DNA from 2 places in the Shinella oryzae genome. Region 2 is predicted to be linked to the other one. Evidence: riboswitches for the same ligand, from Rfam matches in the RefSeq annotation. Region 2 holds a riboswitch; the other holds the start of a gene.
What was found. A riboswitch is a leader RNA that binds a small molecule or an ion and turns the genes downstream of it on or off. The one in region 2 is predicted to bind FMN.
Positions count from the first base shown of each region.

Region 1 (15,211 bases), on a different replicon from region 2:
TGAAGACGCTGGAGGGCCTGTTCGAGGCCAGCCGGCTTTTTCGCAAGCCGCGGCCGGAGCTCCCGGACAAACCACGATAAACAAAAGAAAAAAGCGATACGGAACTGTCACATAAGGTTCACGCGCCACCAGTATCAGCTTCGCCGAAGTTGACTGACACACAAAAGGAGAACACCCGTGATGTCATCTACGAAACGTCTGCTCTCGCTCTCCACAGCGCTCGCGATCGCCCTTCCCTCGCTCGCCCTTGCCGAGCCGAGCGCCGAGCTCATCGAAGCCGCCAAGAAGGAAGGCATGCTGACCACCATCGCCCTGCCGCACGACTGGTGCGGTTACGGTGACGTCATCGCCTCCTTCAAGGCGAAGTATCCGGAAATCCAGGTCAACGAACTGAACCCGGATGCCGGTTCGGCCGACGAAGTCGAAGCCATCAAGGCCAACAAGGACAACAAGGGCCCGCAGTCGCCCGACGTGATCGACGTCGGTCTCGCCTTCGGCCCGCAGGCCAAGGCCGAAGGCCTGCTGCAGCCCTACAAGGTCTCGACCTGGGACGAAATCCCCGACACGATCAAGGACGCCGAAGGCTACTGGTACGGCGACTATTACGGCGTGATGTCGTTCCTCGTGAACAAGGACCTCGTCGCCAACACGCCGAAGGACTGGGCCGACCTCCTGAAGCCGGAATATGCCGGCCAGGTCGCGCTTGCAGGGCCGCCCCTCACGTCGAACCAGGCGATCCTCGGCGTTCTCGCAGCCGGCCTCGGCAAGGGCGCGAAGTCCGGCAAGGAAGCAGGCGAGGCTGGCCTTGCCTTCTTCGCTGAACTGAACAAGGCCGGCAATTTTGTCCCGACCGTCGGCAAGGCCGGTACGCTCGCTCAGGGCTCCACCCCGATCATCATCGCGTGGGACTACAACGCGCTCGGCTGGGCCAAGACACTCAACGGCAACCCGCCGACCGAGGTCGTCGTTCCCGCATCCGGCGTTCTCGCCGGCGTCTACGTTCAGGGCATTTCGGCCTATGCGCCGCACCCGAACGCTGCCAAGCTGTGGATGGAGCACCTCTATTCCGACGAAGGTCAGCTCGGCTGGCTGAAGGGTTACTGCCATCCGGCACGCTTCAACGCCATGGTCAAGGCCGGCAAGGTTCCGCAGGACCTGATCGACGCCCTGCCGCCGGCGGCCTCGTACGAAAAGGCCTACTTCCCGACGCTGGAGGAAGTCGACGCGAACAAGGCGGCGGTGACCGGCGGCTGGGATGCCACGGTCGGCGCGAACGTGCAGTGACGTGACCTGGTGGCATCGCCGCGCCGGCAAGGTCCGGGGCGGCGATGCCACGCCCGCAAGACAACCTCGACAAGGCGATCCTGATGTCTTCAGACCCTGCCGCCATCGCGCAACCGGCCAGCCATAGGCCCCTCCGCCTGCCGTTTCATTGGCTGGGCGCGGCACCTTTCGCGATCTTCGTCCTTCTGTTCCTGATCTTGCCGACGATGCACATCGTCATCGGGGCTTTCCAGAAGGTGGATGGCAGCGTCACGCTCGAAAATATCCGCGGGCTTTTCACCCCGTCGATCCTTTCGTCCTTCTGGGTGTCGATCAAGATCAGCCTCGCCTCGGCATCGCTCGGCGGCCTGATCGGTTTCGCCGTCGCTCATGGCGTGGTTCTCGGCGGGCTCCCGAAACGCATCCGCGGCCCGCTGATGACATTCTCCGGCGTGGCCTCGAATTTTGCCGGCGTCCCCCTGGCCTTCGCCTTCCTGGCGACACTCGGACCCGTCGGCATCCTGACGGTCTTCCTCAAGACACAGATCGGTGTGGACCTGCGCCTGCTGGGTTTCAACCTCATCTCCTTCTGGGGCCTGACGGTAACCTATCTCTTCTTCCAGATTCCGCTGATGATTCTCATCATCACGCCCGCTCTCGACGGGCTGAGACGCGAGTGGCGCGAAGCGGCGGACATCCTGGGAGCTTCCGGCACGCAATACTGGCGCTACGTCGCCTTCCCCATCCTGCTGCCTTCTCTTCTCGGCGCCTTCGCACTGCTGTTCGCGAATGCCTTCGGCGCCGTTGCCACCGCCATGGCGCTCACCGGCTCGTCGCTCAACATCGCGCCGATCCTGCTCTTCGCCCAGATCCGCGGCGATGTGCTCGGCAACCCGCATCTCGGCTATGCCCTCGCCTTCGGCATGATCGTCGTGACCGGTGTCGCCAACGCCATCTACATCTGGCTTCGCGCCCGCAGTGAAAGGTGGCTGAAATGAAAAGGTTCTGGGCCTGGGGCGCCCTCATCTTCGGGCTGCTCTATTTCCTTCTCCCGCTGGTCGGCATGACCAATTTTTCGCTCAAGATGCGGCGCGGCTCCTATTCGTTCGATGCCTATGCCGTCGTCCTCAGCGATCCGCGTTTCCAGGAAACCTTCACCTACTCGGTGGTGATGGCGCTGTTCACCATCGCCTTCGGCGTGCTGCTCGTCGTGCCGACGGCCTACTGGATCCGCCTGAAGCTTCCGGGCCTGCGCCCCTATGTTGAATTCGTCACGCTCCTGCCGCTGGTCATCCCGGCCATCGTCATCGTCTTCGGCTATATCAGGCTCTACAACACCTCGAGCTGGCTGCCGCTGACAGGCAGCGCGACCGGCACGAACATCCTCCTGATGTTCGGCTATGCGACGCTGGCCCTGCCCTACATGTACCGTTCCGTCGACACCGGCCTGCGCGCCATCGACATCGCAACGCTGACGGAGGCCGCCCAGAGCCTCGGCGCCGGCTGGACGACGATCCTCGCCAAGATCATCCTGCCCAATGTGCTGGTCGCGGTTCTCTCGGGCGCCTTCCTGACCTTCGCCATCGTCATCGGCGAGTTCACCATGGCGGCTCTTCTGAACCGCCCGGCGTTCGGACCCTACATGCAGCTGCTCGGCGCCAACCGGGCCTACGAGCCGGCGGCTCTTGCCGTGATCGCCTTCGGCATCACCTGGGGCTGCCTCGGCCTGATCCAGCTTGTCTCCCGTTTCCAGAAGGGCGCGCAAAGCGCCGCCTAAGGACCCCTTATGAGCTTCCTGACCCTCACCAGCCTTCAGAAATCGTTCGGCCCCGTCCAGGTCGTCAAGGATTTCAACATGTCCATCGAGAAGGGCGAGTTCATCTCGTTCCTCGGTCCGTCCGGCTGCGGCAAGACCACGGTGCTGCGCATGATCGCCGGTTTCGAGACGCCCTCCGGCGGCACCATCACCATCAACGGCAAGAGCCAGGCGAACCTGCGCCCCAACCAGCGCAACATCGGCATGGTCTTCCAGGCCTATGCGCTCTTCCCAAACATGAACGTCGCCGAAAACGTCGCCTTCGGCCTCAAGGTCGCCGGTCGTCCCAAGGCGGAGATCGACCAGCGCGTCAAGGAGATGCTCGGCCTCATCAAGCTCGACCACCTCGCCGACCGCTACCCCTACCAGATGTCGGGCGGCCAGCAGCAGCGCGTGGCGCTCGCCCGCGCGCTCGCGCCGAAGCCGCAGGTCCTGCTGCTCGACGAGCCGCTGTCGGCCCTCGACGCCAAGATCCGCGTGTCGCTGCGCGAAGAGATCCGCATGATCCAGCAGCAGCTCGGCATCACCACCGTCTTCGTTACGCACGACCAGGAAGAGGCGCTGTCGATCTCAGACCGCATCGTGGTCATGAATGCCGGCCGCGCAGACCAGATCGGCGCGCCCGCCGATATCTACAACCGCCCCGCCACGCGCTTCGTCGCCAACTTCGTCGGCACGCTGAACCTCATCGAGGCGAAGGTCGTCGATCCCGCCGCCAACCGCGTGTCGATCGGCGACCAGGGCGTCACCCTGCGCGAGCCGCTCGGCGACGTGAAGGCGGATGACACGATCTCGCTGGCGCTGCGTCCCGAGGCCGGGTCGATCGCGCCGGGTGCTAAGGGCGATACCGCGCTGTCCGGCGAGGTGGTCTCCACCAACTTCCTGGGCTCGGTCATCCGAACCCGCATGAAGGTCGGCGAAAGCATCATCTCCTTCGACATGTTCAACAGCCCGGGCCTCGTGCCCCCGGTGGTGGGCGAGACGGTCACGCTGCGTTTCGTGGCGAGCGACCTGCTCATCATCCGCGACTAGCCGTTCATTCCAGCCTTCCAGCGAAGGTTGGAAAATTCTGTCGTGAAAGTCGCTCTTTGCGTCGCCCGCGGATTTGATCCGCGGGCGTTTGCCCGTTATGGTCCTGATGTTCTCAGGGCGGGGTGAAACTCCCCACCGGCGGTATCCGGAGCAATCCGGGAGCCCGCGAGCGCCTTCCGCGAATGGGAGGGTCAGCAGATCCGGTGCGATGCCGGAGCCGACGGTCACAGTCCGGATGAAAGAGGGCAAGCAGGACCACCGCCGCGCTGGCGGAGAGCTTGCATGTTCGCCCAAGGGGACCGTTGAAAAATGGCTCAACCCTTGAAAGGCCTAGACATGAATGCGAATGCCACCCCCTCCTCCCGTATCGCCGTCATCCGCGCCCGCTGGCACGCCGGCATCGTCGATCAGGCGGTCGATTCTTTCGTCGCCGAATGGAAAGCGCTTGGCGGCCGCGCCGAGGATGTCGACGTGATCGACGTGCCGGGCGCGCTTGAAATTCCGCTCCATGCCCAGCTGCTCGCCCGCACCGGCAAATATGCCGCCATTCTCGGCGTCGCGCTCGTCGTCGACGGCGGCATCTACCGCCACGATTTCGTCGCCGGCACCGTGGTGGATGCCATCGTGCGCGTCGGCCTCGATACCAATGTGCCGGTTCTCTCTGCCGTGCTGACGCCGCACAACTTCCAGGAATCGGAAGCGCATATCGCCTTCTTCCGCGACCATTTCGTCATCAAGGGCAAGGAAGCCGCCAACGCCGCGCGCCAGATCATCGACGCCCGCGCGCAGGCCGCTCTCGCCGCCGTCGCTTGAATCGATGCCTCAACGAGCGGAATCGTCCTGCCAGCGCATGGCGATAACGCGTTGAAATGACAAGAGCAGACCCGGCGCCGGCCGGGTTTGCTATGGTCCCAGCATGGCGCGCTGCCGTGCCGGACGATCCCGCCCGCATGCCCGATGCACCGCACAAGTCCCAATGTTGGGGGTGCGCGATTTACGGATAAATCACCTCTCCCGGCTTACCATGCGCACGACCGCCTGTTGCGCGGGCTCATTTCCGGCGGCCACCGGCATGCCCGTCCTTCCGGCCCGTGGCAACGAGGCCGACTTAACGGCAGGGGAACAGCGCGATGTCGAAACGGTTCAGCAAACATGACGCGATGGAGGCCGGCGCGCTGACGGACACCTTCATGCGCCTCAAGCGCGGTTCGATCACCCGCCGCCATTTCCTGGGAGTAACCGGCCTCGGCCTCGCCGCCGCCGTTCTCGCCCGCCAGGCGGGGTTCTCATCGGCCGCCCATGCGAGCGACGATCTTGGATCGAGCATGTCGATCGCGACATGGCCGAACTATCACGACCCGGCGACGTTCGAGGCCTTCACCGCTGCCACGGGCGTCGCGGTAGAGGTGAACATCTTCGGTTCGAACGAGGAGATGCTGGAGGCGCTGCGGGCCGACAGCGCCCGATGGGACCTGTTCGTGCCGACCAACTACACGATCTCCACCTATGCCCGCCTCGGGCTGATCGAACCGATCGACCTGTCCCGCCTGCCGAATTTCGATGCAGGCACCCAAAATGCCCGCTTCACCAGCCAGGGTACCGCCGAGGGCAAGGTCTTTGCGCTGCCGAAGAACTGGGGCACGACCGGCATCGCCTACAACACGGACAAGGTGAAGGTCACGAGCTGGAAGGAGTTTTTCGCGGCCGCCATGGACGAGGCGGACGGCCGCGCGATCGTGCACGACTACCAGCTCACCGCCATCGGCAACGCCCTCGTCTCGCTCGGCTTCTCCTTCAACTCGGTGAAGCCCGAGGAGCTTGCCAAGGCGGGGGAACTGTTGCTTGAGGTCAAGCCGCATCTCTATGCCGTCACCAGCGACTATCAGCCCGCCATGCGCGGCACCGATGCCTGGATGACCATGTGCTGGACCAATGACGGCGCGCAGCTCAGTCGCGACGTGCCCGAGATCGCCTTCACCCTCGGTTCTGATGGTGGGGAGATCTGGTCGGATTTCTACGCCATTCCGAAGAATGCGCCCAACAAGCCAGCCGGCTACGCGCTGTTGAACTTCCTGATGGACCCGCAGAAGGCGGTGCGCGAACATATCGCCAATGGCACGCCGGCCACCGACAGCCGCGTCGTCGCCCTGCTGCCGGCCGAAATCACCGGCAACAGGATCGTCTATCCCGACGAGGCCGCGCTCACGCCGCTCGAATTCGGCGCCGCCGTCACGCTCACGGATCCGGCCCGCGCCGAGATTATGGCGCGGTTCAAGGCGGCCTGAGCCGCAGGCGGCCTCAGACCGAGCCCAGCGGCCCCTGATGCACGACGATGCGCGCGTGATAGGGCACGCGCTTGTAGAGATCGATCACGTCCTGATTGACGAGCCGCACGCAGCCCGACGAGGTCGCCTTGCCGATCGATTTCCATTCCGGCGAGCCGTGCAGGCGGTAGAGCGTGTCCTTCCCGTCCTGGAAGATATAGAGCGCCCGCGCGCCGAGCGGGTTCTTGATGCCGGGATCCATGCCGCCATTCTCGACCGAATATCGGGCAAGGCTCGGCGTGCGCGCGATCATGTCGGCCGGCACCTTCCAGCGCGGCCAGGGCTGGCGCCAGTGGATGATGCCCTCGCCCTCCCAGGCAAAGCCGTCGCGGCCGATACCGACACCGTAACGCATCGCCGTACCGCCGGGCTCGACCAGGTAGAGGAAGCGGCCGGGCGTATCCACCACGACGGTGCCCGGTGCTTCGCCGGTCGGATCCTTCACGCGCTGGCGATAGTATTTCGGGTCGATCTCCTTGTAGGGGATCGCGGGAATGAGATGTCCGCCATCCTCGACGGCCGCATAGCGCGCGGCAAGCTCCTCGTCCGTCGCCGGGACGATCGGGTAGCTGACCTTCTGCGGAACGGGCACATTCTTCACGCCGCCTTGTGTGGTTGCGCACCCCGCCAGCGTCGCTGCAGCCCCCATGAGGAAGGCCCTGCGCGACAAGACACCGATCTCAGACATTTCTGGAAACAACTCCTGCAAATCCCGTATGGATGCAGGATCGCTAGCCAACGGCGATGCCGGCGGCAAGCGATTGGAAGATCACATCTTCGGGATGCACAGCGTTACCGTCGCGGCCGTTGCCGTCACGACACGGCAGCGGCCGCAAAACGGTCAGGTCGACTGGCCGGCAAGCCAGTTGTGCCAGTCGTTCTCACTGCCGACGAAGACGTTGAGATCGATCTTGCCGCTCACGCCGTGCGACAGGCCCGAGCCGGAATACTGCCAGAACAGCCAGCGGCGGTTCGGGTAACGCACCGACGGATGGGCGGCGACCGAGCGCAGCCAGAACGGATATTCCTTCAGCTCGCCCGACAGGTTGTCGGCGTAGAAGTCCGGTGCGGTATAGATGATCGGCCGCTTGCCGTAATGGCGCTCCAGCCGCTCGGCGAAGACACGGATCTTCTCGACATACTGCGCACGCGTCAGGCGGCGCTTGCACTTCGATTCACCGTTGTATTCGGCGTCGATGACGGGCGGCAGCGCGTCCGGGTCCTTCGGCACGTTGCGGATGAACCAGTCCGCCTGCTCGCTGGCCACGCGGCACCAGTAGAAGAAGTGATAGGCGCCGCGGCGGATGCCCGCCTCCTTGGCGGCGCGCCAGTTGTGACGGAACATCGGGTCGGTGTGGTCGCCGCCGTCGGTGGCCTTGATGAAGGCGAAGTTGGCGCCCTGCGTGCGCAGCTTCACCCAGTCGATATCGCCCTGCCAGCGCGAAACGTCGACACCGTGGACCTGGTAGTGCTTGGGCGCGCGCTTGCCGAAATTGATCGGCTTGGCATCGCGGAACTGCTGGCTGTAGATGCGTGAGCGCTTGCCGAGCTTCCCGATGGACGGCATCTCGGCCGTTACCGCGCCCTCTTCGGGACGCGCGGTAGGACGCACCGCCTTCTCGGCAACGGCTTCGAAGGCATGGGTTTCAGGCACCGGCCCGGCCCAGGCGAGCATTTCGCTCGCACCTTCGGCCTTCACCTTGCCCTGGCCGACCGCCACTTCCGGCACCGGCCCGGTCGCCTTGACCGAACTCGTCGTCTCGCGCGACGGCTTGATGGACAGGACCGTTTCGGGACCTGCGCTCGACGCGCAGCCCGCCAGGGTAACACAGCCAAGGAGGGCCGCCGTAAGGATCGAAAGACGCATAGGCACTCGCACGCAAAACTAACCGGAGCCCGCCCTCTCGCTGCAGGGACGGAATTACTAACGGAAGATTACCGCGAAATGTTAAATGCAACGTTTACAGCTGACTGAGACATTTCAGTCACTTAAGGCGAAATGCCTCGCGTTTTCTGACAATTGTTATTAATCTCTCGAAACAGCCTGACGCCGGGCGATCAGGCATGCCACATCATCCCGGCGCGATATGGCCGATGCCCTTCCGCTTGATCTCGTCGAACGACTCGTCATAGCCCGCATCCGCATAGCGGATCACGCCGAGCGAGGTGTCGTTGGTCAGGGCATGTTCGAGGCGTTCAGCCCCGCCGTTCGTTCCGTCCGCCACCAGCGTCACGCCGCAGCTCGTCATGTAGCCGGCATAGCCGCCACCGCCGGAATGCACGACGACGAGATCGGCCATGGACGAGCAGAGCAGCATGGCGTCGAGCAGCGGCCAGTCGGCGATGGCGTCGGAACCGTCCTTCATACGCTCCGTCATGATGTTGGGATGCGCCATGGCGCCGGCATCGAGATGATCGCGCGAAAAGGCGATCGGCCCCTTCAACTCGCCCGCGGCGACCAGCGTGTTGACCGCCAAGGCCAGAGCGGTGCGCTCGCCGTGCCCCAGCCAGGCAATGCGCGCCGGCAGGCCTTCGAAGGGGATATTCTCGCGCGCAAGGCGGATCCAGTTGGTGACGATGGAATTGTCGGGGAACATCTCCAGCACGAGATCGTCGATGCGGGCGATGTCGCTCTCTTCGCCCGAGAGCGCCATCCAGCGGAACGGACCTATGGCGCGCGCAAAGAGCGGACGCAGATAGGCTTCCGTGAAGATCGGGATGTCGAAGGCATCGGCCACACCACCGTCCCGCGCCTGCGTGCGGATGAGGTTGCCGTTGTCGAAGACCTCCGAGCCTCTTTTCTGGAACTCCAGCATGGCCGAGACATGCTCGACGATCGAAGCGCGGCTTGCCGCCATCAGCTGCCCCTGCCCGTCGTCGCGCAGGCCCTTCACCTGGTCGAGGCTCATGCCCTTCGGCACATAGCCGTAGACGAGGTCGTGCGCGGAGGTCTGGTCGGTGACGATGTCGGGCACGATGCCGCGCCGTGCGATCTCGGGGTAAACCTCCGCCGCATTGCCGACGAGGCCGATGGAGGTGGCGCGCTTTTCCTTCACCGCCGCATCGATCATGGCGAGCGCCGTATCGAGATCCGGCGCGACATGTTCGAGGTAGCCGACCGCCTTGCGCGCTGCCGCCCGTGCCGGGTCGATATCGACGCAGAGGATGGCCGCCCCGGCCATGCGGCCGGCAAGCGGCTGCGCGCCGCCCATGCCGCCAAGCCCGGCCGTCAGGATGAAGCGGCCGGCGAGACTGCCGCCGAAGCGCTTTTCGGCAATGCGCATGAAGATTTCATAGGTGCCCTGGATGACGCCCTGGCTGCCGATATACTGCCAGGCGCCGGCCGTCAGCCCGCCCCAGCAGATCAGCCCCTTGCGCTGGAGCTCGTAGAACACCTCCGCCTTCGCCCATTGCCCGACGATGTTGCAGTTCGCCATGATGACGAGCGGCGCCTTGGCATGGGTCTTGAGCAGCCCGACCGGCTTGCCGGACTGGATGACCAGCGTCTGGTCCTCCTCCATCTCGCTCAGCGCCTTGACGATGGCCCTGTGCGCCGCCCAGTTGCGCGCCGCCTTGCCGAGCGCGGCGTAGACGATGAGATTGTCCGGGTCCTCACCCACCGACAGCACGTTTTCGAGCAGCCGCAGCAACCCCTCCTGCCGCCAGCCCTTGGCGCGCAGCACGGGGCCGCTTGGGATGGGGTAATTCGGGTGGCGTGGGTTGGGCTTCGGCATGGGTGTCTCCTGTCGTATCGTGGGGTGCGGCCCCTCATCCGCCTGCCGGCACCTTCTCCCCGCAAGCTGGGAGAAGGGAGTTGCCGCGCCGGTTCCTCAAATTCAGGCGTCGCGTATGGCACGTTCCCTCTCCCCGCTTGCGGGGAGAGGGTTAGGGTGAGGGGCAACCGCACCTTCTTCTCTCAAACCACCGTCTCCAGCGCATACCGCGCCAGCTCGATCCCCATCGCCTTCTCCACCGAGGGATAGACCGTGGGATCCAGCACGCTTGACGCAAGCGGGATGATCGACTTGGGCACATGCAGCACGAAGACCGACATGCCGACTTCGAGCTGCCCGACGCTCAGCGGCTCGCCTTCGGGCGACAGCGTGGTGATGACGTCGGGGAAGGTCGCAAGCCGTGTCCCGTCGGCGGATTCCACCGCCATGTATTCGTTCATCACATGCAGCACGGACGCCGTGTCGCCCTTGCCGAGCGTCACCGTGCCGATGTCGAAGGCCTCCTTCGTGTAGACCACGGATTTGTCGGTGATCGTGCCCTCGGTCAGGATGGCGCCGCCCGTCGTCTTCACGATGGCGTCGATGATCGCCGCCCCGCCCCGGCCTTCCGCCGCCAGGATCGCCTCGCCGAGTTTCAACGCCAGCGAGATGCCGCCGAGCGCCGCGTTCCTGCGCACATAGGACGCCCGCAGCGGGTTGCGGCACGAGGCAATGAAGCCGCCCGACATGTCGGAGGCCGTACGCAGGATCGGCGAGACCTTCGCGGTGGCGCCGCGCACGACGAGTTCGATATAGCGGTTCTCATCACGATTGCCGCCAACGGCGGTCTGGATCATCTGCTCGGGCGAGCCGGCCATGCCGATCGAGCCCATGTCGCCGGTCGGATGCGCGCGCATGTCGCCAACGGCATCCAGCACCTTCGTGCCGAGGATGGCAGACGGCAGCCAGCCGTTCAGCGTCGAGGACTTGCCGTTCTGCCCCACCATCAGCGCCGCGACCTTCTCGCCGAGCGCGTCCTGAAGCAGTTCCACCGCCTTGACGTAATCGACGCCGCGCATCTCCCACCGCGTGGTCGAGGCCGGCGCGCCGATGGCCGCGGCCGTCGCCACCCAGTCATCGTCGGAGAGTTCGTCGATGGACACCAGTTCCGGCTTGCCGATGGACACCGCCGCATGGCCCAGCATGCGCCCGTGGTCGGCCCAGCCACCACCACCGGCGGCATAGACCGAGCCGCCCCGGACAGCCGCCTCGACGTCTTTTTCCTTTAAAATCCGGCCCATTAGGCGTTCTCCTGAATCAGTTTCTCATCCAGCTGAATCACTGCGTTAAAAAGCACCGCCGCGCCGAGCGCGATGTCGTCGATCTCGGCGAATTCCTCCGGCGCGTGGCTGCGCCCGCCTAGGCACGGGACGAAGATCATCGCGGCCCGCGTCACCTTCGCCATGAAGGCCGTATCGTGCCCGGCGCCGGAGGCCATGCGGCGATGCCCGGCACCGACGGCCTCGCAGGCGGCGTCCAGCACATCCAGCAGCAGCGGGTCGCCGGGTGTCGGCATATTGTCGGACAGACGCCGCGGCGCGGCGATGGCCGTGCCCGTCTCCCGCGCGATTTGTTCGGCGAGCTGGTCCACGGAGGCGGCGAACACATCCATGGTCGTACGCTCTTCGGCGCGCGCGTCGATCAGCAGGCGCGCCCGCGACGGCACGACATTGGCGGCATTCGGCTCGATGGAAAATTCGCCTACGGTCGCGGTGAAATGGCTTGGCCCTTCGGAGAACGATCTGGCCAGCGCCTCGATTCCCGTCACGAGCCGGGCGGCCGCCGCCAGCGCATCCGCCCGCGCACCCATCGGCGTCGTGCCGGCGTGGTCGGCTCGTCCCTCCACGACGACCTCGATGCGCGTGATCCCGGCAATCGCCGTCACCACGCCGATATCGAGCTTTTCCGTCTCCAGCACCGGGCCCTGCTCGATATGCAGCTCAAGGAAGGCGGCGATGTCCCGGCGTGCTTCCGCGGCAATCCGCGCGGGATCGCCGCCGACATCGCGGATGCCCTGCGCCAGCGTCAGTCCGCCGGTCTCGCGCGTCAGCCACTCATCCGGCAGCACGCCGGCCATGCCGCGGCTGCCGATGCAGGAAACGCCGAAAACAGAGACCTCCTCGGCAAGGAAATCCACGACCTCCAGGTCGTGCTCGAGTTCGATGCCCTGGTCGGCCAGCGCGCGCGCCACTTCGAGCGCTACCGCAACGCCGGCGATGCCGTCATAGCGTCCACCATCCGGCACGGTGTCGGAATGCGAGCCGAGCATGATCGTGCCACGATCGGGCGCGCGGCCCGGCCGGCGGCCAACGAGGTTGCCCCCCGCGTCGACCCGCGTTTCGAGCCGCGCGGCGCGGAACGCGCCTTCGAGAAAATCCCGCCCTGCCGGGAACAGAGCGGTAAAGGCACGCCGTGTATAGGGCCGTCCCGGATCGGTAAGCCGGGCAAGCCCGTCGATCACGTCAGCGATGCGCGCGGGATCGACCGGCAGATTGGTTGAACGGGCCATTCTCAGCCTCCCCCGGAAACGAGCGTCGGCAGCGGCCGAACGAAAGCGCCGGTGCCGGGCTCGGCAAGCACCTTCGTGCCATCGAAGGCGAGCCTGCCGCGCAGATAGGTGCCCGAGACCCGCCACGGCAGGCGGATGCCGTTATAGGGCGACCACCCCGCGACATTGTTGCCGCTCGCCGCCGCGTCATAGGTGTAAGGCTCGGGCGTCAGCACCGTGATGTCGGCGTCCTTGCCGGCTTGCAGCGCGCCCTTCACATGGTCGAGGCGGAAGTGCCGGGCCGGGTTCAGCGCCATCAGTTCGGCGGCGCGCGTCAGCGGTATGCCGCGCTCCAGCGCGCCCTTGACGAAGAGCGGCACCATGACCTCCAGCCCCGGCACGCCGGAGGCATTGGCCAGCATGTCCGGGTTGGTCTTGCGGTCCTCCGACCAGCTGACATGATCCGTGGACACCAGGGTGACATTGCCGGCGGCCACGTGGCGCCAGAGCTTTTCCACCTCGGCGCGCGGGCGGATCGGCGGATTGATCTTCGCCTTGCCGCCGAGCCGGGCCACGTCGTTCTCTTCATCAAGCGTCAGATAGTGGATGCAGCATTCGATGGTCGCGCGAAAACCCTGTGCACGATAGGCGCTGGCGATCTCGTAACCGCGGCCGAGCGAGCAATGCACGACATGCGCCGGGCACCCGGTCTCAGCGCCCGTCTCGTAGATCTGGTTGGAGGCGAGCAGTTCCGTCAGCGGCGGGCGCGACAGGCCGTGCGCACGATAATCCGTGATGCCGGCCGCCTTCACCTTCGCGATGGCCGCGCGCACCGCCTCGTCGTCCTCGTTGTGTACGCCGGCCGTCAGTCCCGTCGGGGCGATGGCGCGGAAGCAGTCTTCGAGCAGCGCGGCGGGAATGCGCGGAAAACGCTTCGGATCCGTGCCGAAGGTCGAGAACTTGAAGGCCGCGACACCCGCCTCGACCATCTCGCCGATGCGCGCCGGCCCCTCCTCGGGATCGACGGTGCCATAAAGCGCGAAGTCGACGCGCGCCTGCGGCGAAGCATGATCGACCTTGATCTTTACCGCCTCGGCCGAGCAGACGAGATTGCCCTCGTCATACGGCATATCGACGATGGTGGTGACGCCGCCCGCCGCCGCCGAACGCGTCGACCAGATGAAATCCTCCTGCTTCTTCTGCGACAGCGAATGGACCTGCGCATCGATGGCGCCGGGCAGGATCAGCGCGCCCGAGAGGTCGTGCCGCTCTTTGGCCGCCGGCATGGCGCCCTGCCCTACATGCACCACCTTGCCGTCGCGAACCGCGATGTGGCCGCCTTCAACGATATGGTCCGCCAGGACGACGGTGCCTTTCACAACGAGATCGAAATCGGCCATGTCGTGTCTCCGTCAGGCTTTGAGGGCAAAGAAGGTGTCGAAATCCGCCATGGGCGCCATGTCCAGGAAGGCGGCCAGCGCATCCGGGCAGGCGAGATCGCGGTCGAGCGCCTCGATCTCGGCGGAAAGCGGCCGGTCCTTGCGATAGAACGGGCTGATCGCGCGCGTGCGCTGATAGGCGATGGCGGCCACGCCCTCGACATTGTCGCCCGCGAGATCCACCGCCTGCGCCGACAGCATGGCTTCGAGCGCGGCAAGCTGGCGAAGGTCGCGCACCTGGCTTTCCATGCGCTCGACGATCAGCGGCAGGAAGGTAGCCTCCTCCTCCAGCCCGCCCGCCACGACGATGGATTGCGCGGAGATCGGCACCGCCAGCGACTGGATGCGCATGTAGAGCTCGACGGCGAGTTTCAGCAGCGGCCCGAAGCCCGTCGCCGCCTCGCCCGGCGCCACGAGATTGACCGGCAGGTTGCGGCGCACGCCGTTGGCGAGCAGCACGCAGCGGTTCAGCACGTTGCGGGCAAGATGCGCGAACCCCGTCTGCGCGGCCTCGACATAGAGCGTGGTCGAGAGCGGCAGCGAGCCGCCCGATGCCATGATCACGCCGTCGATGACGACGGGGTTGTCATCCGACTGCGCGGTGGCCTCCACGATGCGCTCGGCGGCATTCATCAGCGTATCGAGGCAGGCGCCGAAGACCTGCGCGGTCATGCGCAGGCTGAGCGGATCGTGGATCGCAGATGGCTTCGGCCAGTGGCCGGAGGCGGCCTGCGCCTCGAACCAGCGGCCGGCCATCGCCTCGCCATGGGCCGAAAGGCGCGCGGCGACCCGCCACGGATCGGCGGATGCGCCGAGCGCCAGCGACGAGAGAACGCCTGTCACCATGAGATTGCGGATCGCCTTGGCCGCCTCGCGCACGACGTCGGCGGCGGCGGCATGCGAGATGGCGTTGACGCTCAGCGCCGCCAGCGCATCGCGCGGCTGCATGTGATGGGGTTTCAATCCGGCCCGTTTCAGCGCCTCGGCGGCCGGCAGGCGCTCGCCGCGATACCAGGCCTCGCCCTCGCCCGTCAGCACGGCGGCGATCTGGCCCATCAGGCCGATATCGGCGCAGC
Region 1 is NZ_CP081987.1:1,929,594-1,944,804, forward strand. Features, by position in the region: gene K6301_RS09495 (MurR/RpiR family transcriptional regulator) at 1-80, shown strand, start outside; gene K6301_RS09500 (ABC transporter substrate-binding protein) at 181-1,284, shown strand; gene K6301_RS09505 (ABC transporter permease) at 1,368-2,261, shown strand; gene K6301_RS09510 (ABC transporter permease) at 2,258-3,040, shown strand; gene K6301_RS09515 (ABC transporter ATP-binding protein) at 3,050-4,111, shown strand; FMN riboswitch at 4,216-4,362, shown strand; gene K6301_RS09520 (6,7-dimethyl-8-ribityllumazine synthase) at 4,448-4,924, shown strand; gene K6301_RS09525 (ABC transporter substrate-binding protein) at 5,242-6,396, shown strand; gene K6301_RS09530 (L,D-transpeptidase) at 6,410-7,123, opposite strand; gene K6301_RS09535 (glycoside hydrolase family 25 protein) at 7,277-8,302, opposite strand; gene K6301_RS09540 (thiourocanate hydratase) at 8,508-10,169, opposite strand; gene K6301_RS09545 (thiohydantoin desulfurase) at 10,352-11,449, opposite strand; gene K6301_RS09550 (Zn-dependent hydrolase) at 11,449-12,717, opposite strand; gene K6301_RS09555 (dihydroorotase) at 12,720-14,096, opposite strand; gene K6301_RS09560 (aromatic amino acid lyase) at 14,109-15,211, opposite strand, start outside.
Region 1: another riboswitch for FMN. It lies ahead of K6301_RS09520 (6,7-dimethyl-8-ribityllumazine synthase); the one in region 2 lies ahead of ribB (3,4-dihydroxy-2-butanone-4-phosphate synthase).

Region 2 (15,211 bases):
CGATGATCCTGAAGATCTCCTGGACGATGGTCGGCGCCAGCCCCATCGAGGGCTCGTCCAGCAGGACGAGGCGCGGCTGCGTCAAGAGTGCGCGACCGATCGCTAGCATCTGCTGCTCGCCGCCGGAGGTGAGCCCTGCCAGGGTTCGCCTCTTGTCCTTGAGGCGGGGGAACCAGGCATAGATGTCGTCCAGCTGGCGCACGAGTTCGCCCCGCGCCGGCTTGTGAAGAAACGCGCCCGACAGCAGGTTTTCCTCGACCGTCAGATGCGAGAATACCCGCCGGCCTTCGAGCACATGCACGATGCCGCGTTTCGTCAGGCGGTTTGCCGCCGTCCCCAGGATGTCCTGACCGTCAAAACGCACATGTCCTTGCCGCACCGTCGCCCTGTCGGCAGCCGCCAGCCCGGATATCGCCTTGAGCACCGTGCTCTTGCCCGCACCATTGGCGCCGAGCAGCGCGACGATCTCGCCCTGGCCGACGGTCAGCGAAACATCCGCGACCGCCAGGATGGCGCCGCCATAGACGACCTCTATGCCCGACACGTCGAGAAGACGACGATCGGCGGCGACAGGCAGTTCAGGCTGAAGGGTCATTTTTCTCTCCTTGTGGGACCGGGGCGGCTCCCGCCCCGGTCCTGATGGATCAGTTGGTGCCGACGTCGCGCGGCGTGATGCCGTGCTCCTTGGCATAGGCGGCGGACTTGGCGTCGATCAGCGGGCGCAATGCCTCGCGGTCGGCCTGAACCCAGTCGCTGACAAGGTTCCAGTTCTCGCCGGTCCACTGCTGGACACGCACGGCGCCGCCACCCTCGTGGTCGGCAGGCGTCAGCTGGAGGTTCTGGACGAGACCGAGGAAACCGGCCTTATCGAGTGCGGCATCGTCAAGCTTGAGGTGTTCCAACGCGCACTGACCTTCCTCACCCGTGATCGGCCTGTTGCCGAATTTCGCCTGCGCCTGCCGGACGATTTCGACCGATATGAGCGCATCGACGAGGCCGGAATTGTAGTAGACGCTGCCGAACGCCTTGGTGTCGCGCAGATCCGACTTGCCGGTATCGATGATGTGCTGCTTGAGGCGCTTGTGGATCTCGAAATCGGCGCCGGCCGGATAGGGTGTCAGCGCGAGATAGCCCTTTGCGGCGTTGCCGGCGGGAATGACGTCCTCTTCCGAAGATGCCCAGACATCACCGATGATGCGGTCGGCCGGGAAGCCGAAGCGCTGCGCCGTCTTGATGGCGACCGGCGTGGAAACGCCCCAGGTGCGCAGGAAAACCCAGTCCGGCTTCTGCTCGCGGACCTGGCGCCACTGCGAGGACTGCTCGCTGCCCGGATCCGGCACCGGAATCTGGATGTTCTCGAAACCGTACTTCTCGGCAAGCAGCGCCAGCGGATCGAGCGTTTCTCGGCCATAGGCGCTATCATGGTAGACGGTGGCGATCTTCTTGCCCTTGAGCTTGTCAAAGCCGCCTTCCTTCTCGGCGATGTAGTTCACGACGGCCGAGGCCTCGCTGTAGAACGTCACCATGACCGGGAAGATGTAGGGAAAGACGCGCCCGTCGGTCGCTTCGGTGCGGCCATAGGCCAGCGTCACCAGCGGAATCTTGTCCTGCGCCGCACGGTCGGACAACGCATAGGCGGCCGGTGCGCCGTTGGGGAAATAGGCAGAGACCGGCGCGCCGTTCAGGCCGCGCTTGAAGCGTTCGTAGCATTCGATGCCCTTTTCGGCCGTCCATTCCGTCTCGCATTCCTGCCAGACGATCGGCACGCCGTTGATGCCGCCCTCCACTTCATTGATGTAGCGGTAGTAGTCGATGCGACCCGCCCAGATCGACGCGCCGGAGGCCGCATAGGGACCGACGCGATAGCTGGCGATCGGGAAGAACTGCTTGTCGCTGTCCGGTCCCGACGTCGTGTCGATTGCCTGTGCGGAGCCCGCAAGCACCAGCACGGAAGCGGCTGCGACGATCGCGCCGCGCAAGAAAGTCTTGAACATACCCATCTCCTGTTGGGGGTCGAGACGTGGCACCCGCCACGCCCCGCCATGGAATCAATTGGTTTCGGTTTCCGGCGTGCGCGGCGTGATGCCGTTTTCCTTGGCGTAGGCCGCGGCGCCCTCCTTGATCAGCGGATTGAGAAGCTCGTGGTCGGCCTTGATCCAGTCGGTCTGGAGCACCCACTTCTCGCCGTCCCAGCTCTGGATGCGGGCCGCCCCGCCGCCCTCGTGATCGGTGGGCGTGATCCTGATCTGCTGAAGCAGGCCCTTGAAGCCGATTTCCTCGAGGCGCTTGTCATCGATGGTCAGGTGTTCGAAGGCCCAGCGGCCCTCCTCGCCATTGAGCGGGCGTGCGCCGAAATGCTTGTAACCGGTGCGCAGCGCTTCCACGGCGAGCGCCGCATTGACGAGGCCGATATTGTAGTTGACGGCGCCAAACAGCTTCTGGTCCCGCAGGTCGGACTTGCCCTTGTCGAGGATCTCGGCCTTCAGGCGCTTGTGGATCTCGAAATCCGTTCCGCCCGGATAGGGTGCGAGCGCCGAATAGCCGATGGCCGCGGTGCCCGCGGGAATGGCGTCGGATTCCGACCCCGCCCAGACGTCGCCGATGATATGATCGGCCGGGAAGCCGAAGCGCTGGGCCGTCTTCAGCGCAACGACCGTCGAAACGCCCCAAGTGCGCAGGAAGACCCAGTCCGGCTTCTGCTCGCGGATCTGGCGCCACTGCGGCGACTGTTCGTTGCCGGGATCAGCGACGGGGATCTGGATATTCTCGAAGCCGTACTTCTTGGCGAGCGCCTCGACGGCCGGCTGGCTGGCGCGGCCATAGGCGCTGTCATGATAGACGGTCGCGATCTTCAGGCCCTTGAGCTTGTCGAAGCCGCCGACCTTGTCGGCGATGTAATTGATGCCCGTCGACGCCTGGCTGTAGTAGCTGAACAGCAGCGGGAAGGCATAGGGGAAGACCGTGCCGTCGACCGTCTCCGTCTTCCCGCCGGCCGGATCGATCAACGGGATCTTGTCGGCTGCCGCCTTTTCGAGCAGCGCATAGGTCGCCGGCGTGCCGTGGGTGAAGAAGAAGGCGAGCGGCGACCCGTCCTTGCCGGCCTTCACACGCTCATAGACCTCGACGGTGCGGTCCGGGCTCCATTCGGTCTCGAACTCCTCGTAGTTGAGCTTCACACCCTCGACGCCGCCTTCCACCTCGTTGATGTAGCGGAAATAATCCCGCTCGCCGGCCCACCAGAGTTCGCCGGATGACGCATAGGCGCCGACGCGATAGGTCGGCAGCGGGATATACTGGCTCACCTCCTCGGCCGAAGCCGGGGTGAAGCTGGAGAAAAGCGTGCCGGCTAACAACGCGGCGACAAGCAGACGTTTCATGGTTCAACTCCTGGGTTCAAGATGGGAAAAGACGGCGGCGCGCACCCTGCGCTCGCTGCAAGCCGAGAAGCCTCGCCAATCCTTCCGGCTCCTTGATCAGGAACCAGATGATGAGGAGGCCGAAGATCGCTTTCTGGATGTTCTGGAGCAGGCCGGCATCGACATGGCCGCCGAAGACGTGCTGGAACAGCCAGTCGAGTGCCAGCGGCAGAAGGCTGACGAAGGCCGCGCCGAAATAAGCGCCGCGAATGGTGCCCAGACCGCCGATGATGATGATGAAAAGGATCTGGTAGGAGCGCGTGAGGCCGAAGCTCTGCACGCTGGCAGATCCGAGATAGGCGAAGGCCCAGAGCGCGCCGGCGATGCCGAGGATGAAGCTTGAGACCGCGAAGGCCTGCAGCTTCGCGCGAAAGACCGGGACGCCGATGACTGCGGCGGCCGTATCCATGTCACGGATCGCCATCCAGTTCCGCCCCGTCTGGCCGCGGATCAAGTTGAAGGAGAGGAGCGTCAGGAGCGCGACGATGCCGAGCGTCAGGTAGTAGCGACCGTGCGGCGTATTGGCCTCCAGCCCGAAGAAGGAGAGGCCGCGCGACAGCGCGATGGTGGCGGACGAGTTGCCATTGTAGAACCAGGGAAACTTCAGGAACAGCCACTCGAAGAAGAACTGGGCGGCGAGCGTGCTGACGATCAGGTAGAACCCCTTGATGCGCGTCGACGGAATGCCGAAGAGAAGCCCGACGGCACCCGCGATGAGACCCGCCACGACCAGCGCCAGCGGCAACGGCAGATCGGGAACACGCAGCTGGAGCGAGAAGGTCGCGTAGGCGCCGACCATCATGAACGCGCCGGCGCCAAGGGAAAGTTGGCCAGCGTAGCCGGTCAGGAGATTGAGGCCGAGGCCAGCGAGGGACAGGATCAGGAACGGCACGATGATCGCGTTGATCCAGTATTCCGAAGCGAGGAAAGGGGCGGCAAGAAGCACGGCGATTGCCGCCGCAATGCCGAGCGCCTTCAGGCCGACGGGATCGACAGGTTCGGCGGCAGCGGGCAGGTTGATCTCGGACATGGCTCAGACCCTTTCGATCTGTCGTTCGCCGAACAGGCCGGCCGGGCGGATGAAAAGGAAGACGAGCGCCAGCACATAGGCGAACCAGGGCGTGATGCCGCCGCCGAGATACGGGCCGATATAGGTTTCGGCCAGGCTCTCGCCGGCTCCCACGATCAGCCCGCCGACGATGGCGCCGGGGATCGAGGTGAAGCCGCCGATGATGAGGACGGGAAGAGCCTTCAGCACCACCAGCGACAGCGAGAACTGCACGCCCTGGCGCGCGCCCCACAGCAAGCCGGCGACGAGGCCGACCAGTCCGGCGACTGCCCAGACGATTTGCCAGATGCGGTTGATATCGATGCCGAGCGACAGCGCCGCGCGCGTATCGTCCGCCACGCCCCGCAGCTGGATGCCGATGCGCGTGCGGTTGAACAGCAGCGACAGGACGACGACGATTGCAAGCGCCACGCCGGCGGCGATGAGGTCGAACTGGCTGATCATGATGTCGCCGAGGAAGATCGGCAGGTCGTCGATGCCGAGGTTCAGGGCCCGCACCTGCGATCCCATGATGCCCTGCGCGACGCCCTCCACGACATAGGAGAGGCCGAGTGTCGCCATGAACAACGTCATGGGGCTGCGGTTGGTCAGCGGACGCAGCAACAGCTTTTCGATGGCGATGGCGGTGACGATGAGCAGGGCGATCGTCACGGCAATCGCACCGAGCGCCGGCACGCCCTGATCGGTGAGCGTGACGAACGTGAGCGCGCCAAACAACAGCAGCGAGCCCTGGGCGTAGTTGAAGACGCCCGACGCCTTGTAGATCAGCACGAAGCCGATGGCGACGAGGGAATACATCGTGCCGGCAAGCAGGCCGCCGATCAAGGTTTCCAGGAACATGTTCATGCCGCGGCCTCCGCATGTTGTGCGCCGAGATAGGCAGCGATGACATCCGGATTGTCGCGGATGGTTTCCGGCGGGCCGTCGGCCAGCTTGCGTCCGTAGTCGAGCACAACGACATGGTGGGCGAGTTTCAGGACGATGCCGATGTCGTGCTCGATGAGAACGACGGTGAGGTCCAGCTCCCTGTTGAGCCGCGCGATGACGGCCGCGATCTCCTGCTTTTCAGCGGCGTTCATTCCGGCCAGCGGCTCGTCCAGCAGAAGCAGGCGAGGCTTTGCGACGATGGCGCGGGCGATCTCCACCTTCTTCTGAACGCCATAGGGCAAAGTGCCGACGACAGTTTCGGCATGTTTCTCAAGGTCGAACAGCTTCAGCACATCCAGAGCCCGCGCGCGAAACGCCTTCTCCTGCGAGAGCGCACGCGGCAGCCGGAACGCCTCCTCGACCAGCGTCACGCGGGACTTGCGCGACAGGCCGGCAATGACATTGTCCAGCACGCTCATGCCGGAAAACAGCGCATTGTTCTGGAAACCCCGGCCGATTCCGCGCCGCGCGGCCTCGAGCGGCTGCATGCGCCGGAAGTGTTCGCCCTCAAACACGATCTCGCCGGAATCCGGTATATAGACGCCGTTCAGAATGTTCAGCAGAGAGCTCTTTCCAGCGCCATTCGGACCGATCAGAGCGCAGATTTCACGGCGCTCGACCTGAAAGGACAGGTCCGAAATCGCCTTGACGCCCTTGAAGGAGAGCGAGACGTTTCTGACTTCCAGGGCGGGACCAGCTGAAGTGGTCATCGTATCATGCTCCTCATTGCGTCCTGACGCACACAGGCCCGCGCTCGCCCGATCGGTGACGGGGCGTCCGGTCCGTATGCTGGGAAGGGTTGGCGGCTACGGCCGCGCGTAAAACTAGATCGGCGTCATGCAGCCTCGCCGGCGGCGGCATCCGCCTCCTCGCGCTTCACCCGCTCGATATCGCGGAAGCGATGGGCGGGGTGGCTTTCCGGAAGGTACGGGCCATCGCCGAAAAGCTTTTCGCGAAGCGTGCCGTCCCGGTAACCGGTGGCGTAGACACCGCGCTTCTGGAGCTCCGGTACGAGATAACCGATCACATCGGCAAAGGTCTCGTGTGCGAGGGCATAGGCCAGGTTGAAACCGTCGATATCGGTCTCTTCCACCCATTCCTGCAACAGGTCGGCAACCGTCGCGGCGGACCCTACAAACAACGGCCCGAGACCGCCGATGCCGCCCCACTTCGCTAGTTCCTCGATCGTCCAGACCTTGTCGCCTTCCGACAGGTGCTCGACGGCCGAGATGATGGCGTTCGTCTTGACCTTCTTGACCGTGTCGGCGGGCTTGTAGTGACCGAAATCGATGCCCGTCCATCCGGACATCAGCACCAGCGCACCGTCATACGAGGCATACCTCGCGTATTCTTCGTATTTCGCCCGCGCTTTCGCATCGGTTTCGTCGACGATGATCGTCGCCATCGCATAGATCAGCACCTTCTTCGGGTCGCGGCCCTGCGCGGCGGCGCGCTGTCGGATATCGGACACATAGGCCCGCGTCGCATCCTTGAGCGGTGTCGAAATGAAGACGCATTCCGCATGGCCTGCCGCGAACTGCTTGCCCGCGCCCGATGCGCCGGCCTGGAAAAGAACCGGCGTGCGCTGTGGCGACGGTTCGCTCAGATGATACCCGGGGACCTCGAAATATCTGCCCTTGTGGCCGATCTCGTGAATCTTCGTGGGGTCGGCGAAGATGCCGCGCTCCTTGTCCCTGACAACAGCGCCCTCTTCCCAGCTGCCCTCGAGGAGCTTGTAGAGCACCTCGACATACTCGGTCGCCACATCATAGCGGTTGTCATGGGAGCGAAGCCCGCCTTGTCCGACATTCTTTGCACCGCTCTCGAGGTAGGAGGTCACGATGTTCCAGCCGACACGACCCTTCGTGTGGTGGTCTGCCGTCGAGAGGCGCCGCGCGAACGTGTAAGGGTGTTCGAAGGAGGTCGATGCGGTAATGCCGATCCCGAGATGCTTGGTCGCCTGGGCGATGGGATTGGCCAATTGCAGCGGATCATTGACGGGGATCTGCACGCCCTGGAGCAGGGCATTGTCCAAATTGCCCTTGTAGACATCATAATAGCCTACGACGTCGGCGATAAACACGGATTCGAAGAACCCGGTTTCAAGGAGCTTCGCGAGATCCGTCCAATAGTCGAGATCCTTGTATTCCCAGGAGCGGTCGCGCGGATGACGCCATAGGCCGGGGGATTGGTGCCCCACGCAATTCATCTCGAAGGCATTGAATCGTATCGTCTTGCTCATGAAGTCTCGTCCGTTTGGCTGGACGAGACATTATGATCCCAAAACGATGCCGGACAGGCATTCTATATTTTTTATAGAATTTATCTTGAAACAAATTTCCGCTGCGCTTCAGGCCCAGGGTGCCGGCCTTTCACCAAGCCGATACCCTGCGTTCAAAGCCCTTCGTCGTTGACTTAGCAGAGACCCGATCAAGCCGCGTTCGCGGACGCGTCGGATTGGCGTGCCTCGATGAAGCCGATCAGATCCTCGACGCTGATGAGCGGCAGTTGATGCTGTTCTGCGAAGGCGATCAGCTCCGGCAGGCGCGCCATGGTGCCGTCGTCGTTGGCGACCTCGCAGATCACACCCGACGGCACCTTGCCAGCGAGACGCGCGAGATCGACGGCGGCTTCCGTGTGGCCCGGTCGGCCGCGCACGCCGCGCGGATGAGCGCGCAGCGGGAATATGTGGCCCGGTCGTGCAAAATCCTGCGGCCGTGCGGCGGGATCCATCAGCGCCTTGACGGTTATCGCCCGATCAGCCGCCGAAATACCCGTCGTCGTGCCGGAAAGATAATCGACGGAGACGGTGAAGGCGGTCTGGAGATACTCCGTGTTCTGGGGAACCATCAGCGGAATGTCGAGCGCATCGAGACGCTCGCCCTCCATCGCCACGCAGATGAGGCCGCGGGCGTGTTTCATCATGAACGCGATGATCTCGGGCGTCACCGCCTCCGAGGCGACGATGATGTCACCCTCGTTTTCACGGTTTTCGTCGTCGACGACCACGATCATGCCACCACGTGCCAAGGCCGCGATTGCGTCTTCAATTTTCGACAGTGCCATTTCATTGCCTTTCAAGGGTTGCCGTAGCGGCGATTCATCCCTTGGGCGAACAGGCCTGCATCCGCGCAGACGAGCGGTTTTGCAGACATGCCCTCTTCCATCCGGACTTTAACCGTCGGCTCCGGCATCGCACCGGATCTGCTGACCCCTTCATTCGCGAAAGGCGCTCGCGGGCTCCGGGCTCTCGCCCGATACCGCCGGTGGGGAATTTCACCCCGCCCTGAGAACATCTCTAGATAAGGAATTTTGATAGGAAAATGCAAGAGCGGCGTTAGGTATCACCGATCTAATTGTCCCGCAGGCCACCCGCCGCCCGCAGAACGACCAGCCAGTCCGTGGCGCTGGATGCTCTCGAGGATGTCGGCACCACCAGTCGTCGCAGGTCGGCTTCAGGCTCCGTGGCGGCGAGTGCACCGGTCGCGGGATCGTACCATTCGACGGCGTCGGTCGCGGCCGCCAGGACCGCAGGGTCGAGATCGAGCGCGGCGACGCCCTGGACGTAGGCGGCGGCAAAGGTTCCATCGCCTGCGACGGCGAATATGGCATTGGCGGACGGTATGCCTTCGATATGACGCACGAACCGCCCGTCGTCCGGTTTCAGTTTCCACCAGTCGAAGCGCTCGAACAGGCCCGCCAGATGGCCGATGCTCTTTGCCCCTTCGCTATCGAGTGCCTGCCGCCATCCCTCCGGCGTGTCGTAGAGAGCGGGGCCGCTGAAATGCCAGACGGGGTTGTTGCCGAAAACCTGGCCGCTCGCACCCGACAGAAGCGCACCATAGGCGATCTTGCGGATTTCGGCCGCCTTGACCCCATGCTCTCCTTCATAGCGCGACTCGATCATGAAGAACGGCCGGTGCGGCCCGGCCCGATAGCGTGCCTGCACGGCGGCCGCGACATCCTCGTAGGTGTAGACCGTATCGATGGACAGCCATTTCGCATCGGGCCAATAGGCGGCCGTCGCGCTGTCGCGATTGCCGTGGACGGTCTGCATCGCGCCCGGCGCCCCCTCCTCGATGCCCAGCGCCAATGCATCGACCAGCGCACGGTCCGGTGGATCGTAGTCACCGCCCTGCACCCAGATGATGTTGGGATAGCGGGCATAGCGCTTGCCGATATAGCGCCCGTAAGCACGCAAGGTCTCCGGCCCCGCCGCCGCCATCTCCGCATACCAGCCCTGTGGCCCACCGTTCGCACCGGTATAGGCCGGTGCCAGCAGCACCAGCATGCCGGCCCGAAGCGCGGCATCAAGGACGTGCTCGGCATCGGCGAAATAGCGATCATTCGGTCGCGCGAAGTCACCCGGCGCCAGGAAAGGCGCGACGCCGGCTGCGTTATTCGGCGCGTTGCGCGCGAATTCATGCTCGATCAGCGAGACCAGGATGGTGTTGAACCCTCGCGCCTTTCGATCGGCAATGTAGAGATCGGCATCCTCGGGCGGAAGATCGGCGATCAGCGACCAGGCCGCATCGCCTGTGATGAGGAACGGCTTTCCGGCCGCATCCTCCAGATATGTGCCTAAAGCGGCGATGCGCAGGGGAAAGCGCGCCTCGGCACCGGCTGGCATGACGCGACCGGCCAGCAACATGAGGCCGATCAGTAGGGTAAAACCAATGGTCCGCATCTTCCCTGTTCCTTGTTGGATACCATGGCTCAAAGCCGCTCCCGGACACCCCGCAGCCAGTTCTTCAGCGGCCGCGGCAGAAAGGTGCGCAGGCCGGCACGCAGCCCGCGCGGTATCGACCAACCGTCGATCGAAAGGGGTGCGGCGATTGATGGCGGGTCTGCCGCGATCCCGCGCAATATCGTGGCGTAGCCGGCCGCCATGTGCTCCACCGTGAAAGCGCCTTCGACCTTGCGACGCGCAGCGACCGAGAGGCTACAAAGCTGCGCACGATCCGTGTCGAGAGTGCGAACGGTCTCGGCAGCACTGGCGGTATGGCCGACCGGGAAAAGCAGCCCGTCACGGCCATGCTCCACGATCATGTCGGTAACGCCGCGAAGCCGCGAGGCGACCGGCACGCATCCCGCCGCCATGGCCTCCACCAGCGCCATCGGCAATCCTTCGTAGCGCGATGGCATGAGGAAGATATCATGGCGCGCCAGCAGCGCGGGCACGGCTTGCGTCGCAACGGCTCCGGCATAAACGATCCGCGGCGCCCGTTCCGGCATCGCAGCCTTCAATCGTTTGAGATCGGGGCCGTCGCCGGCGATGGTCAGGGTCGATGATGCCGGCAGCCGCGCCAGGATGTCGGGCAGCCAGAACACACCTTTGGAGGCGTCCTCGATCCGTCCGAGAAAAAGAAGGCGAAGTCCCTGCCCGCTCGGTCGTGGCGACCGTCCGGTTTCGGGGAAAGCATCCAGCGCAACGGCGTTGGCGATGACGCTGGTGCGCCCGGCGGGGAAGTGATGGCGCTTCACAAGATCATCGCGGCAGCGCTGCGACACGCAGACCGTCGCATGCACATGAGGCCGGATCGCCTCGGCCGCCGCATAGGTTCCCGGCGTGATGTTGTGTACGACCATCAGGCGAATGAGATCGGCGGGAAGATAGCGCACGATATTGGTCTGTATGCGGTCGCTGAGCACATTGACCACCACGCCGTCAAACCCGCCCGCAAGGATCGCCCTCTCCAATAGGCGCGCGGCGGCCCTGTCGTCCACCTGGGACGGTACCTCCACGAGCGTGCCGAATGCCGCTTCCTGCTCCAGTCCTGAAGCAAGCCCTTGGCCCGCCGGCGCGAGGCCGAGCCAGCAAAGCTCGATCCCGTGCGGGGCGAGACCCGCACGCAGGTTTCTGAACACGGTGTAGGTGCCGCCGAGATGCGGCAGGACGAAATAGGCGATCTTCATGGCGGCCCTCTGCTTCTTTTGTAAGCCGGATGGGTCATGGGAGAAGCTGGGCGTTGGAGGCCGCGGGCGGCTCTTGGCAGGAGATGGCCTGCTTTCTACCTCTTTCGGCGCAGGTCCTGTCTCCGAATATCGGCGTTTTCCGCACTGCATCACGGCGCGATAGTGCGGCCGCTTGACTGTCCTTTCAACGCATACTCGACAGCGGCGGACGCTCCATGAAAATCGCCTTGCTTGGGCAATTCGGGTCCGGAAACTCGGGAAATGACGGCTCGCTTGAGGCGATGCTCGGCTTTCTGCGCGGAGCGCTTCCCGATGCGAACCTGTTATGCGTCTGCTCCAATCCGGCAGCGATCCGCGAACGGTTCAGACTTGACGTGATCGGCCTGCGCGCCCGCAGGGCCTCTGTCTCACGAACGCGGCGCTGGCTCGAAAGTGGGCTGGGGCGCAATTTCAGCCGGCTCGTCAGCCTTGCCTCGATCCTGCGCATAATGGGCGATGTCGATGTGATGGTGATCCCCGGGACGGGTATCCTTGATGACTTCCAGGAGTCGCCTTTCGGCTGGCCGTTCATCGTTTACTGGTGGTGCCTTGCCGCCAGGCTGCGCGGCGCCCGCATCGCCTTCGTCAGCATCGGTGCCGGCCCGATCCGCGGCGCGCTCAGTCGCTGGTTCCTCACATCGGCCGCGCGCATGGCCACCTATCGCTCTTACCGCGATGACTTTTCCCTGCGCTACGTCCGGGGCCTGGGCATCGACACCGCGCCCGACCATCGCTTTCCCGATCTTGCCTTCGGGCTGCAGGCGCCGGCGCAATCCGACGCCCTGCGTGACCGGCAGAAGCCTGCAACGATCGGCATCGGCGTCATGCGATATCGCGGATGGGAGCGTAATCATGCCGACGCGGAGGCCATCTACGCCACCTATGTCGAGAAGATCGCGGAGGTCGCACGCCGGCTCCTGGATGACGGCCACTACATACGCCTCTTCATGGGCGACACATCGGATGAAAAGGCGCTCGACGATATCCTTGCCGCCCTTCCGGAAACCGGCAGCCGCGGGCGGCTTTCGGTGGCCCGTACGTCCTCGCTGCAAGCGGTCATGGATGAGGTCTTGAAGGTCGATGTCGCCATCGTTTCGCGCTTTCACAATTTGCTCTGCGCCCTCAAGCTCAATCGCCCTGCCCTGTCGCTTGGATATGCGGAGAAGAATGACGAGCTGATGGCCGCATTCGACCGCGCCGAATTCTGCCAGCATATCGAGCGCTTCGACGTGGAGCTGGTGCTGCGACAGGTGGACATGGTTCTGGACGACCTCACCGCCGCCGGAAACGTCATCGCCCGGCACAACACGGCAATTCGTGCCGAACTCGTGCGTCAGCAGAATCTGCTTCTCGCACAAGTGCTGATCGGTCGGCACGGCAAGACCCTACCACTTGTACAGGATGCCCTACGCTGAATGGACAAGTGGGCATCGTCGCGCGTGCGCCTATCCTGCTTGCAACCATCGGAATGAACCTCGTGATCCAGACACCGCAGACCTCCAGCCATTTCCCGAAAGTGTGAGCCGCATGGTCCGACGCGCGTATATGATGGCATCGCTGGAGCAGTATTTCGCGCTCCTGATCAATTTTACCGTGCTGGTGATCATGGCCCGCATCCTGACGCCCGGCGAGATCGGCGAGGCCGTGACGGGCCTGGCTATCGCCGTCGTCGCCTTCTCCGCGCGCGAATTCGTCACGTCCGAATTCCTCATCCAGCGCGGCACGGTGGACGTCGAAACGCTGCGAACCGCGCTGACACTTCAGGTCGCAGTCAGCGTGATGATCGCCGCGGCCCTCGTCGCCCTCTCCGGCCTTATCACCCGCTTCTATGCCGCGCCGGATCTCTCCTTCTTCCTGTCGCTGGCAGCGGTGGCGGGCGTCATCGAGGCGCTCGCCCAGCCCGTTATCGCGCTCCTCCGACGCGAGATGGGCTTCGGTGTGCTCGCCTGCATCCGCACGGCGGTTTCGCTGACCGCGGCACTGTTCACGATCGTGCTAGCCGCCCTTGGCTTCGGCCCCATAGCCTTCGCATGGGGTATGCTCTCGGGATCGTTGATACTGGCAATCCTCGCCGTGACCTGCTCACCCTTTCCCGCAGCCGCGATCTTCCGCCCGGGCCTTGCGCGCTGGCGTGAAGTGCTCAGCTTCGGCCTGTTCAAGGGCGCAGCGCTCGTGGTGGAACGCCTGCACGAAACCGTGCCGCAGTTGATCCTGGGACGCATCGCCTCCATGACCTCGGTCGCGCTCTACAATCGCTCGAATACCCTCTGCGGCATCCCAGACCGGATCATCATGTCGGCCTTCTACAGCATGGCCTTTCCCGCGCTGGCAAGCCGCGTGCGTGACGGTCACGACATCGAGAAGACCTATCTCGGCGTGCTGGCCTACCTGTCCGTCCTCTACTGGCCGGGCGTGTTGCTGATTTCCCTCCTCGCCCCCTCGATCGTCGGTATCGTGCTTGGGCCACAATGGACCGAGGCCGTGCCCGTCGTTCGCTTGCTGGCGCTCGCGGCGGTCTTCTGGCTGCCGGTCATCGTGACAGGACCGCTTCTGCTCGCGCTCGGCCGCAACAGGGACGCCTTCCTGGCAAGCCTGGTCTCGCGCTGCCTTGCCGCCGGCATCCTTTGCACCGCCAGCCTCCATGGCGTGATGGCCATGGCATTGAGCCAATTCGTCTCGCTGCCGCTCCAGATGGTGGTCGCGCTCGCCTTCGTGCATCGCCACGTCCGCTTTTCCCTGTCCGGCCTTGCGGCGGCGCTGATGCCAAGCGCCATCGTCACCGGATTTTCGCTGGTGGGGCCTGTCGCGCTCCTGGCGATGCCCGGACATCAGGAGGCAGGGCTTCTCGTCTTTGCCGGTGCAATCCTTCTTGCCGGCGGTGGATGGCTGGCAGGGCTGCTTGCCACGCGCCATCCGTTTCTTATCGAACTCCAGGTTCTGCTGAATGCCGGCCGCGACCGTGCCCGCCGGCTGCGACGATTTCTCGTGGCATCAGGAGCATGAACCATGGCGAGCGTCGACGTCGTCATCCCCAACTACAATTACGGCCGCTATCTCGAGGCCTGCGTGAACAGCGTGCTTTCGCAGGACATGGCCGAGATCCGCGTCCTGATCGTCGACAATGCCTCCGCGGACGACAGCGCCGACGTCGCCAGACGCCTCGCCGCCGCGGATTCGCGGGTCGAGCTGCTTCTGCGGCCGGAGAACCTCGGCCCTCATGCCTCCTTCAACGCGGGGATCGACTGGGCGCGCGCCGATTACTTCCTCCTGCTCTTCGCGGATGATTTTCTGGTCCCGGGTGCACTGCGCCGCGCGACCGCGGTCATGGAACGGGATTGCGGCATCGCCTTCTGCTACGGCCGCGACGTGGCGATAAGGGGCGACGAACCCATCCCGGAGATCGAACCACAGCCCGCCGATCCGCCACTCAGGCTGATGACCGGCCGAGCCTTCATCGAGCGCTTCTGCCGCCTCGGCGTCTTTCAGATACCTGGACCGTCCATCGTCGTGCGCACCAGCGTCCAGAAGCGTGCAGGCCACTACCGGACCGCACTGCCGCACAGCGACGACTACGAACTCTGGCTGCGGCTTGCGCTGTATGGAACCGTGGCCGAGCTGGATTGCGTCCAGGCAGGCATCCGTTCGCATGATGCCAACCGCTCGACCGAGCTTTGGGCGCACCAGACCCTGCACATCCGCCACACGGCCGATGCCGCCGAGAGCTTCTTCTACCATGAAGGGCGATGGCTCGACGGAGCGGAGACGCTGCGCCGTCGCGCCCGGCGCGGTATCGCCGAACGCGCCTACTGGTCGGCGGTGTCACATGCGCTCAGGGGAAACGGGG
Region 2 is NZ_CP081988.1:488,133-503,343, forward strand. Features, by position in the region: gene K6301_RS18410 (ABC transporter ATP-binding protein) at 1-595, opposite strand, end outside; gene K6301_RS18415 (ABC transporter substrate-binding protein) at 645-1,994, opposite strand; gene K6301_RS18420 (ABC transporter substrate-binding protein) at 2,049-3,377, opposite strand; gene K6301_RS18425 (branched-chain amino acid ABC transporter permease) at 3,394-4,446, opposite strand; gene K6301_RS18430 (branched-chain amino acid ABC transporter permease) at 4,450-5,331, opposite strand; gene K6301_RS18435 (ABC transporter ATP-binding protein) at 5,328-6,122, opposite strand; gene K6301_RS18440 (LLM class flavin-dependent oxidoreductase) at 6,248-7,654, opposite strand; gene ribB (3,4-dihydroxy-2-butanone-4-phosphate synthase) at 7,843-8,478, opposite strand; FMN riboswitch at 8,564-8,710, opposite strand; gene K6301_RS18450 (glycoside hydrolase family 140 protein) at 8,765-10,099, opposite strand; gene K6301_RS18455 (glycosyltransferase family 4 protein) at 10,129-11,328, opposite strand; gene K6301_RS18460 (polysaccharide pyruvyl transferase family protein) at 11,544-12,782, shown strand; gene K6301_RS18465 (oligosaccharide flippase family protein) at 12,913-14,370, shown strand; gene K6301_RS18470 (glycosyltransferase family 2 protein) at 14,374-15,211, shown strand, end outside.